DNA from 3 places in the Anoxybacillus sp. LAT27 genome. Region 2 is predicted to be linked to each of the others. Evidence: riboswitches for the same ligand, from Rfam matches in the RefSeq annotation. Region 2 holds a riboswitch; each other region holds the start of a gene.
The links. A riboswitch is a leader RNA that binds a small molecule or an ion and turns the genes downstream of it on or off. The one in region 2 is predicted to bind S-adenosylmethionine.
Positions count from the first base shown of each region.

Region 1: it holds a riboswitch for S-adenosylmethionine, as region 2 does, so the genes downstream of both, mtnW (2,3-diketo-5-methylthiopentyl-1-phosphate enolase) here and LD028_RS11745 (methionine ABC transporter ATP-binding protein) in region 2, are expected to answer to the same signal.
Region 3: it holds a riboswitch for S-adenosylmethionine, as region 2 does, so the genes downstream of both, mtnK (S-methyl-5-thioribose kinase) here and LD028_RS11745 (methionine ABC transporter ATP-binding protein) in region 2, are expected to answer to the same signal.

Region 1 is NZ_JAIWYK010000065.1:21,166-24,429, forward strand. Features, by position in the region: gene LD028_RS05045 (methylthioribulose 1-phosphate dehydratase) at 1-18, opposite strand, end outside; gene LD028_RS05050 (2-hydroxy-3-keto-5-methylthiopentenyl-1-phosphate phosphatase) at 15-671, opposite strand; gene mtnW (2,3-diketo-5-methylthiopentyl-1-phosphate enolase) at 671-1,891, opposite strand; SAM riboswitch class I at 1,951-2,058, opposite strand; gene LD028_RS05060 (pyridoxal phosphate-dependent aminotransferase) at 2,148-3,264, opposite strand, start outside.
Region 2 is NZ_JAIWYK010000423.1:27,401-30,664, reverse strand. Features, by position in the region: gene LD028_RS11755 (hypothetical protein) at 1-276, shown strand, start outside; gene LD028_RS11750 (O-acetylhomoserine aminocarboxypropyltransferase/cysteine synthase family protein) at 338-1,630, shown strand; SAM riboswitch class I at 1,789-1,894, shown strand; gene LD028_RS11745 (methionine ABC transporter ATP-binding protein) at 1,966-2,994, shown strand; gene LD028_RS11740 (methionine ABC transporter permease) at 2,984-3,264, shown strand, end outside.
Region 3 is NZ_JAIWYK010000434.1:59,106-62,369, reverse strand. Features, by position in the region: gene LD028_RS13385 (pyridoxal phosphate-dependent aminotransferase) at 1-117, opposite strand, end outside; gene LD028_RS13380 (carbon-nitrogen family hydrolase) at 214-1,008, shown strand; SAM riboswitch class I at 1,104-1,203, shown strand; gene mtnK (S-methyl-5-thioribose kinase) at 1,276-2,445, shown strand; gene mtnA (S-methyl-5-thioribose-1-phosphate isomerase) at 2,453-3,264, shown strand, end outside.

The sequences.
Region 1 (3,264 bases), on a different contig from region 2:
CCATTTTTTTTGTCTCACACGATCACCTCGCTTTCTTGTAACGCATCGATGACATCATAAAACGTCGTAAACGGTGTATGTGGCAAATGAAGCTCCCGGCATTTTTCAAGCAAAAAGTCGCGCGCGATGACGTGATCGGCTAGTTTCGCCGCCGCTAAATCGGTAATGGAATCGCCAATCACAATCGTTTTTGCCCCTTTTGGCGCGAGTTTACGAAGAAGCGACGGCTTGCAGCACCCGCATTCATTTTCGCAATGTTCATCGCACGCATACGGCCACGTAATTCGAATCGTTTCTCCGCTAAAGTCAGCGCTGTTACAAAAAATGCGCTCTTTTTCAACAAGTCCGTCTAACAGCGGATAAACGAAAAAATCGATGCCGCCGCTCACGATATAAAGCGGAATTTGCCGTTCGTTCGTAAATGCGACAAAGTCGGAAAATCCGTCGCGAATGCGGGCGGTGTCAAGCAAAAATTGCACGATGTCTTCTTTTAGCGTCGTCGGCAACAGCGAAAACATGCGTCCGACACCTTGTTGTACGGAACATCTTTGCGCAAGCACGTCATCTTTGATGGCTTCCCACTCGGGCGGAGCGAACTGTTTCATGAGCGCAATAATGTTGTCGTTTAACGTAATCGTTCCATCAAAGTCACAAAAAACAATTGACTTCATCAAGCGCTCCCCCATAAATCAAGCGCTTGTTGTAACGGTTCGTGTTCTTTTGCCGCATCATGAAGCGAACGACCAGCAAGCACCGCATCAACTGCGGCACGAAACGCTTGCCCGCCACCAATTGCCCCGCTCGGATGACCATGCACTCCGCCGCCTGCGTTAATGACGGAGTCGATGCCAAAATCGCTCACTAAAAGCGGCACAAGCCCCGGATGAATGCCGGCGGATGGCACAGGGAATGTGCGTAAAAACGGTTCTTCTTTCGTTAATTCCTCGCGAATCGCAACCGTCTGTTGTTTTGCAAGCGCGACGCTTCCATACGGTGATGGGAAAAGCGAAAAGTCCGCCCCGGCCATGCGCAATAATTTCCCAAGAAGAAGCGCATAGCTAACTCCATATACGTGCGATGAGGCGATCGCGCCGCTAAACGACGGATGTGCCATAATCGGCAAGCGAATGTCATCGTCTTCACGAAGCGCCTGCAACACGTCAAGTCCGTATGTAAACACGTTAAACAACAACACGTCCGTCCCTAGCTCCGCCGCACGCTTCGCTTTGTCTTTTAGTTCAAACGTTTTACCTGTTAAATTGACCGCATATAACGTTCGATGCCCTGTTTGTTCGTACACCTCTTGTAGCGCTTGTTTTCCTGCGACAATGCGCTTTTCAAATGGCGTTAAGTCATTGTCAAATAAAATTTCATCGTCTTTCACGAGATCGACCCCACCGAGCGCTTGTAGTTTTAATTGTTCCGTAACGTATTGTAAATCACGCCCAATGACCGCTTTAAAAATGCTCATCACAAGCGGACGGTCAAAAACCCCAAGCTTTTCGCGTATGCCGTCAATGCCAAAGCGCGGGCCCGGAAACGCACGCTTCAGTTCGTCAGAAAACGTTAAATCAACAAGTTTAATCGTTCCGTCAAGCGACAATTTTCCAAACGTCGTCGTCAAAATCGCTGGAAAATCGGCGCTAAAATTGACGCTCGGATACGAAATGCGCACGAGTGCGCGTTTCAGTCGTTTTCCAAAAAACGTATTGACACGCTCGTCTTCCTCTAGCTCTTCAATGGACTGAACGATCCCTTTATGTTTTTTCAATTGTTCTTGTTCAAGCTGCGGCAAATCGGTCCACGACCCGACAGTTAGCCCAAGCGCAATCCCTTCTGCTTTTTTCACTAAGTCTTTGTCATCATGAATCAAATATGTTGCGGTAATCATCGTATCACTCCTTTACAAATAAAAAACCTCTTCATAAGAAGAGGCTAATTGTTCGTCTCTTCTTATCTCTCAGCTCACTGCTGCGAGAATTAGCACCGTGCTTAACACTTGTTAAGTCGGTTGCCGGGCTTCATCGGGCTCGTCCCTCCACCTACTCTTGATAAGAATTCGCAATGTATAAAATTTTTCGAACAGTTCGTTTTTCATAAATTTAATTCGAATTATGACAGCACATGCCGATTTTGTCAACGATTTTTTAAAAAAGTTGCAATCGCCCGATGCGTTCCGCTGCTTCTTGAAGTCTTGCTTCGCTTGTGAGCAGCCCTGTGCGCACATAACCTTCCCCATGTTCGCCAAACCCAATGCCCGGAGCGACCGCCACGTGCGCTTTTTGAAGCAAAAGGTCAGCAAACGTTTCCGACGTATAGCCGTTTGGCACCGGAAGCCAAGCGAAAAACGAACCTGCTGGCGCTTGCACATTCCAGCCGATGTCACGCAATGCATGAACGAACGTGTTTCTTCTTGCTTCATACGTCGCGACAAGCTCGGCGACGCATTGTTGCGAATCAAGTAGTGCGACTGCTGCCGCTTCTTGAATCGCCCCGAACATGCTGACGTATAGATGATCTTGCAACACGTTGATCGCTTCGATCATGCTTTCGTTACCGACCGCAAAACCGACGCGCCATCCTGCCATATTGTACGTTTTTGAGAACGTATAAATTTCAATACCAACGTCTTTTGACCCTTCGACTTGTAAAAAGCTTACTGGCTTTTTCCCGTCAAAGCCGATCGCTCCGTATGCGAAATCGTGTACAACACCGATACGATGTTTTTCAGCAAACGAAACGGTTTGTTGAAAAAACGGTTTCGTTGCGGTTGCGCCGGTCGGATTGTTCGGATAGTTTAAAAACATCAGTTTCGCCTTGCGAACGACATCTTTGTTTAGCTCCTCGTAATTAGGTAAAAAGCCATTCTCCGCCCGTAGCGGCATCATTTCCATGCGCGCCCGCGCAAGCACGACCCCCGACCAATAGTCTGGATAACCGGGATCAGGAACGAGCACAACATCGCCCGGATTTAATAAACAAAGCGGCATTTCAACGAGCCCTGCTTTTCCGCCAAACAAAATAGCGACTTCTTTTTCAGGATCAATCGTCACGCCATACTCGCGTTTATAAAACGTCGCGACTGCTTCTTTCAAAAACGAATAGCCGCGAAATGGTGAATATTTATGATACATAGGCTTTGCTACCGCCTGTTGCATCGCGCTTACAATGTGCGCTGGTGTCGGCTGATCTGGATTTCCTTGTCCGAGATTAATGACATCATACCCTTCGGCAATGACTGCGTTCACTTTTTGCACGAGCGAA
Region 2 (3,264 bases):
CCAAATGATTGTTTATATATTCAACTACAATGGGAGAGTCGAGAAGTATTATTGTGCATATCGAAAGAAGGGATTCGTCGCGTAGAAGAGGTAGATGGAGAGCGAGTCATTACGATTCGTGGTTCGGCACAGGCAATTATGTCGCTATTGCAAGGGTCTTTAAAACTGCAGCAACAACTGCGATTAAACGAATTGTCCGTCACAGCATCGTTTCGTCACATTTTATTGTTAGAGTCGATCTTTTTCCTTGCCAAGCCGTATGATGTTGTTCGTTGACGAACGTATTTTATCGTGTTAAAATTCAAAATATTCGATCATTAGGTTAGGGGGAGAAACGATGAAATTTGAAACGATTGCTGTTCATGGCGGATTGCAAACGGATCCAGTAACGAAAGCACGTGCAGTGCCTATTTATCAGTCGAATGCATACTTGTTTGATAACACAGAACATGCGGCCAATTTATTTGCGCTAAAGGAAGCGGGATACATTTATACGCGCATTCATAACCCGACAGTGACTGTATTTGAAGAACGAGTGGCTAAGCTTGAAGGTGGTGTCGGGGCTTTAGCGGTCGCGAGCGGCATGGCGGCGATTACAATGGCGATTTTAAACGTTGCTCAAGCGGGAGATGATATTGTTTCTGCTTCGACGTTATATGGAGGAACGTACAATTTGTTTGCGAATACGTTGCCGAAATACGGCATTACGACGCATTTTGTCGATCCGTCTGATCCAGAAAATTTCCGTGCGGCAATTACACCAAAAACGAAAGCGATTTTTGCCGAAACAATTGGCAACCCAAGCCTGCATGTGTTAGACATTGAGGCGGTTGCGGAAATTGCGCATGAAGCAGGCATTCCGTTGATTATTGACAACACGTTTGCAACTCCGTACCTTTGCAGGCCAATCGAGCATGGAGCAGATATCGTCGTTCATTCGGCAACGAAATGGTTGCTTGGTAACGGAACGACGTTAGGTGGTATCATTGTCGATGGTGGAAAATTTGATTGGAATTCGCCGAAGTTTCCAGCGTTTACGACGCCAGATCCAAGTTACCATAATCTCGTATACGCAGACATCGGTGCGGCGGCGTATATCGTCAAAGCACGCGTGCAGTTGTTACGTGACTTAGGACCGGCGATTAGCCCGTTCAATGCATTTCAGTTTAATTTAGGGCTGGAGACGTTGCATGTCCGCATGAAAGAACATATTGCAAACACGAGAAAAATCGTCGAGTATTTGGACAACCATCCGGTCGTCAATTGGGTGTTGTATCCTGAACATGACAACCATCCAGCGAAAGAGCTAGCGAAAAAATATATGCCGAAAGGGGCAGGGGCAGTCGTTGTCTTTGGCATTCAAGGTGGCCGTGAAGCAGGGGCTACGTTAATTAACAACGTTAAGCTTTGGTCACATGTGGCAAACGTCGGCGATGCAAAAAGTTTAATTATTCATCCTGCAAGTACAACGCATCAACAGTTAAGTTCAGAAGATTTGAAAGCATCCGGCGTAACAGAAGATATGATTCGTTTATCGGTCGGTATTGAAAACGTGGACGATTTAATCGAAGACTTAGAGCAGGCGATTGAAGCGGCGACAGGGGTACGGTCGATGTATTCGGAAGTGTAGCGTGTTAGCTGTATATAGCTAGCACGTTTATCTATATCAAAAAATTTTTTATTATTTTTCGTTGACACCGTCCTTCTTTCGATGATATACTCACTTTCGTAGTTTAAAAATATCCTTGAACGTATTAAAACGTTAACTGAATAAAGCGTTTAAAAGCGCTCTTATCAAGAGAGGTGGAGGGATGTGCCCGATGAAACCCGGCAACCGTCAGCGCTGCTGAAATGGTGCCAATTCACACAAAGCGTTTGCTTTGAGAGATAAGAGACAGAATGGATCATTACGCCTTTCTGTTCTCTTGAGCAGAAAGGCTTTTTTCATGGAAGGAAGGTGACAACATGATTACTTTATCAAACGTAACGAAAGTGTATAAAGCAGCAAGTGGGAATGTAACGGCAGTCGATCATGTGAATTTGCATATCGAACAAGGAGAAATTTTCGGTATTATCGGCTATAGTGGAGCAGGGAAAAGCTCGCTCATTCGGTTATTGAACGGATTAGAAAAGCCGACGAGCGGTGAAGTGATTGTTGATGGGAAAGATATGGGGAAAATTAGCGGGAAGCAGTTACGCCAAGCGCGCCAACAAATCGGCATGATTTTTCAACATTTTAATTTGCTTTGGTCACGAACCGTGCGCGAAAATATTGCTTTTCCGTTAGAAATTGCTGGCGTGCCGAAAGAAGAACGGATGAAGCGTGTCGATGAACTTATTCAACTCGTCGGTTTGCAAGGGAGAGAAAATGCGTATCCATCGCAACTGAGCGGCGGACAAAAGCAACGCGTTGGCATTGCGCGCGCATTAGCGAACAATCCGAAAGTGCTGTTATGCGATGAAGCAACATCGGCGCTTGATCCGCAAACGACCGACTCAATTTTAGACTTGCTTGTTGATATTAATAAACGTCTCGGTTTAACGATCGTATTAATTACACACGAGATGCACGTGATTCGTAAAATTTGTGATCGCGTTGCGGTCATGGAAAACGGAAAAATTGTCGAAATGGGCGAAGTGCTTCACGTATTCCGCAAGCCAGAACAGCCGATTACAAAACGATTTGTCCAGCAAGTGACAGAGCCGGAAGAAACGAAAGAAGCGATGTTGCATCTTCTTGAACGATATCCGAATGGTAAAGTTGTTCAACTGACATTCGTTGGTGAAGCAGCTGAGCAACCGCTCATCACACAACTCATTCGTCAATTCGATTTAAATATAAATATTTTACAAGGGAAAATTTCGCAGACACATCACGGAGCATACGGGGTGTTGTTCATTCATTTAGACGGTGCGAATGAGGAGATTGAGCGAGCGCTCGCTTTTATTCGCCAGCAAGAAGTTGAAGTGGAGGTGTTGGCGAATGTTCAATGAACTATTTCCGAACGTCGTTTGGGATAAAATATGGGCAGCCACGACGGAAACGTTGTATATGACCGCCGTCTCCGTTGTCGCAACGTTTGTGCTTGGTATTTTACTCGGATTGTTGTTGTTTTTAACGTCTAAGGGAAACATATGGGAAAATCGTTTTATTAACGGTGTGATCGCATCGTTCGTCAACATTTTTCGTTCTATACCGTTTATTATTTTAATTATTTTGCTTATTCCATTTACGAAACTTGTCGTTGGTACAATTCTTGGAGC
Region 3 (3,264 bases), on a different contig from region 2:
TCCGAGATTAATGACATCATACCCTTCGGCAATGACTGCGTTCACTTTTTGCACGAGCGAAGCAAAAAATTGCTTCGGAAGTTGCTGTAACAAGTTCGATTGCGGAAATGTTTTCATTTTTCACACCTACTTCACAAAAAGGTTGAAATTCTAGTCAAGAATCATATATCGTAAAAATCAAAATGTAAAGAAAATTTTTTTGAGGTGAATGAGATGAATATCGCTTGCGTACAAATGGACATTGCGTTTGGAGCACCGGAAAAAAATAAACAAACAGTCGTGCGCTACATGGAACAAATCGCGAAAGAAGCCGATGTCGTCGTTTTACCTGAACTATGGACGACAGGTTACGATTTAACGAGACTTGCTCATATTGCCGATGAAAACGGCGAACAAACGAAAGCGTTTCTTTCCGAACTTGCCCGCACGTATCATGTGCATATCGTCGGTGGATCGGTCGCGAAAAAAGTGGCGGACAACATAACGAATACGATGTATATCGTCCATCGAAACGGCGATGTCGTTTGTGAATATAGCAAACTTCATTTGTTTAAATTGATGGATGAGCATGTATATTTACAAGCGGGAGAAACGACCGGGCTATGTTCGCTCGATGAAACGACGTGTGCGGGGGTCATTTGTTATGACATTCGCTTTCCAGAATGGATTCGCGCGCATACGCTAAACGGTGCGGAAGTGTTATTTGTCGTTGCGGAATGGCCCCTTTCGCGCCTTCATCATTGGCGCACGTTATTAATGGCGCGAGCGATCGAAAATCAATGTTACGTCGTCGCGTGCAACCGTGCAGGATCAGACCCGAACAACACGTTTGCTGGGCATTCGATGATTATCGATCCGTGGGGAAATATTCTTGCAGAAGGAAGCGAACAAGAAACGGTCATCAAGGCAACGATCGACATAAGCGAAGTACAACGCGTACGCGCCCGCATCCCGATTTTTGCTGATCGTCGCCCAGACGTGTATAAAATTTTTGAAAAAAAAGATTGACAAACAAGCGAGAAGCGATGTATGATTCAAATCAAGCGAATTCACGAAACGTTTTCACTATTCAAAACATTCAAATATTCAAATAAAGATAAACACTCTTATCAAGAGCAGGTGGAGGGACGAGCCCGATGAAACCCGGCAACCGGCGATGACGCACGGTGCTAATTCTTGCAGCAGTAGGCTGAGAGATAAGAGGTGCGAAGCAAACTTCAAACCTCTTTCGTTCAGCGAAAGAGGTTTTTTATTTATGTCAAGGAGGGAATTCATATGTACGAACCGTTAACAGAACAAAAAGCGGTCGCGCTCGCGATTCGTTTAGGGCTATTCCAAGAAGATGCCCTTCTTTCTAGTCAAGAAATTGGTGATGGCAACTTAAATCTCGTCTTTCGCATCGTCAACGAACGCACAAACGACAGCATCATTATCAAACAAGCGCTACCGTATGCGAAAGTCGTCGGAGAAAGCTGGCCGCTCACATTAAAACGAGCGACAATTGAAAGCCAAGCGTTGCGCACATTCGCAAGCTACGCCTCTCAGTATGTACCAAAAGTGTATTATTCCGATGAGACTTTAGCGATTACGGTGATGGAAGATTTATCCCATTTACAAATTGCACGTCGTGGACTTATCGAAGGAAAAACATTTCCGAAGCTTTCTGAACATATCGGCGAGTTTGTCGCGAAAACGGCGTTTTATACGTCTGATTTTGGCATGAATCAACAACAAAAAAAGAAGCTCGCCCAACAGTTTACAAATCCTGAACTTTGTAAAATTACGGAAGATCTCATCTTTACCGACCCGTTTTTTGATCACGACACGAACAACTTTGAAGCAGAACTGCGCGCCGATGTCGAACAGCTTTGGCAAGATGATGAACTCAAGCGCGAAGTAGCGAAATTGAAACGGCTCTTTTTAACAAAAGCAGACGTGTTGCTTCATGGCGACTTACATACCGGAAGCATATTCGCAAGTGACGATGACACGAAAGTAATTGATCCAGAATTTGCATTTTACGGTCCGATCGGCTTTGATTTAGGGAATTTTTTTGCCAATTTACTATTAAACGCCCTCTCTCGCCATGAAAGCGAATGCGAGCCGCTCTTTACACATATTGAAAAAACGTGGGACGTGTTTGTTCGCACATTTACAACATGTTGGCAAGAAAGCAACGAACCGTATGCGCGCGTTTCTTTCGTGCTCGACGACATCATGAACGATGCGCTCGTCGAAGCGATCGGATTTGCTGGTTGCGAAGTCATTCGCCGCACGATCGGCTTAGCGCACGTAGCCGATTTGGAGGAATTGCCGCTTGAACGGCGGCTCGAAGCGAAACGCCATGCCCTTCGTCTCGGACGCGAGCTGATCGTCCATCGACACAATCTTCGTGTCGATGATTTCAAACGTCTCGTTGAACAAACCGCACATGTAAACAGCTAGGAGGAAAATGATGAAAGCAGTACAATGGCATGATACGCATATTACGATTTTAAACCAACAAGCGTTGCCTCATAAGACTGAATATTTAGAATTAAAAAATATAAAAGACGTATGGGACGCGATCGTCACGTTAAAAGTGCGCGGGGCACCAGCGATCGGCATGACCGCCGCTTACGGATTAGCACTTGCAGCCAAATTATATGAAACCGATGATTTAGCGACATTTCATACTAAACTAAAGCGCGATCGCGACTATTTAGCAAGCTCGCGTCCGACTGCCGTCAATTTATTTTGGGCGCTTGATCGGCTGATGAAAAGCGTCGCCAACGCCACATCTGTCAACGAAGCAAAAACGACGCTTATTCATGAAGCAATTTGCATTCAAATTGAAGATGAAGACGTCTGCCGCCGCATCGGTGAATATGCCCTTTCTTTGTTTCAAGACGGCGACCGCATCATGACAATTTGCAATGCGGGGGCGATTGCAACGGCACGCTACGGCACGGCGCTCGCCCCGTTTCATTTAGCGAAAGAAAAAGGAATCATCCTTCATGCGTACGCTTGTGAAACACGCCCGGTCTTGCAAGGCGCAAGGCTGACCGCTTGGGAACTTTCGCAAGCTGGCGTCGATGTGACCCTCATTACAGACAATATGGCGGCGCAAACGATGAAAGCAAAGCGCATTTCTGCCGTCATCGTCGGGGCAGACCGCATTGCCGCCAACGGCGATACAGCGAACAAAATCGGCACGCTCGGCTTAGCTATTTTGGCGAACGCGTTCAACATTCCGTTTTATGTCGCCGCCCCGCTTTCAACAAT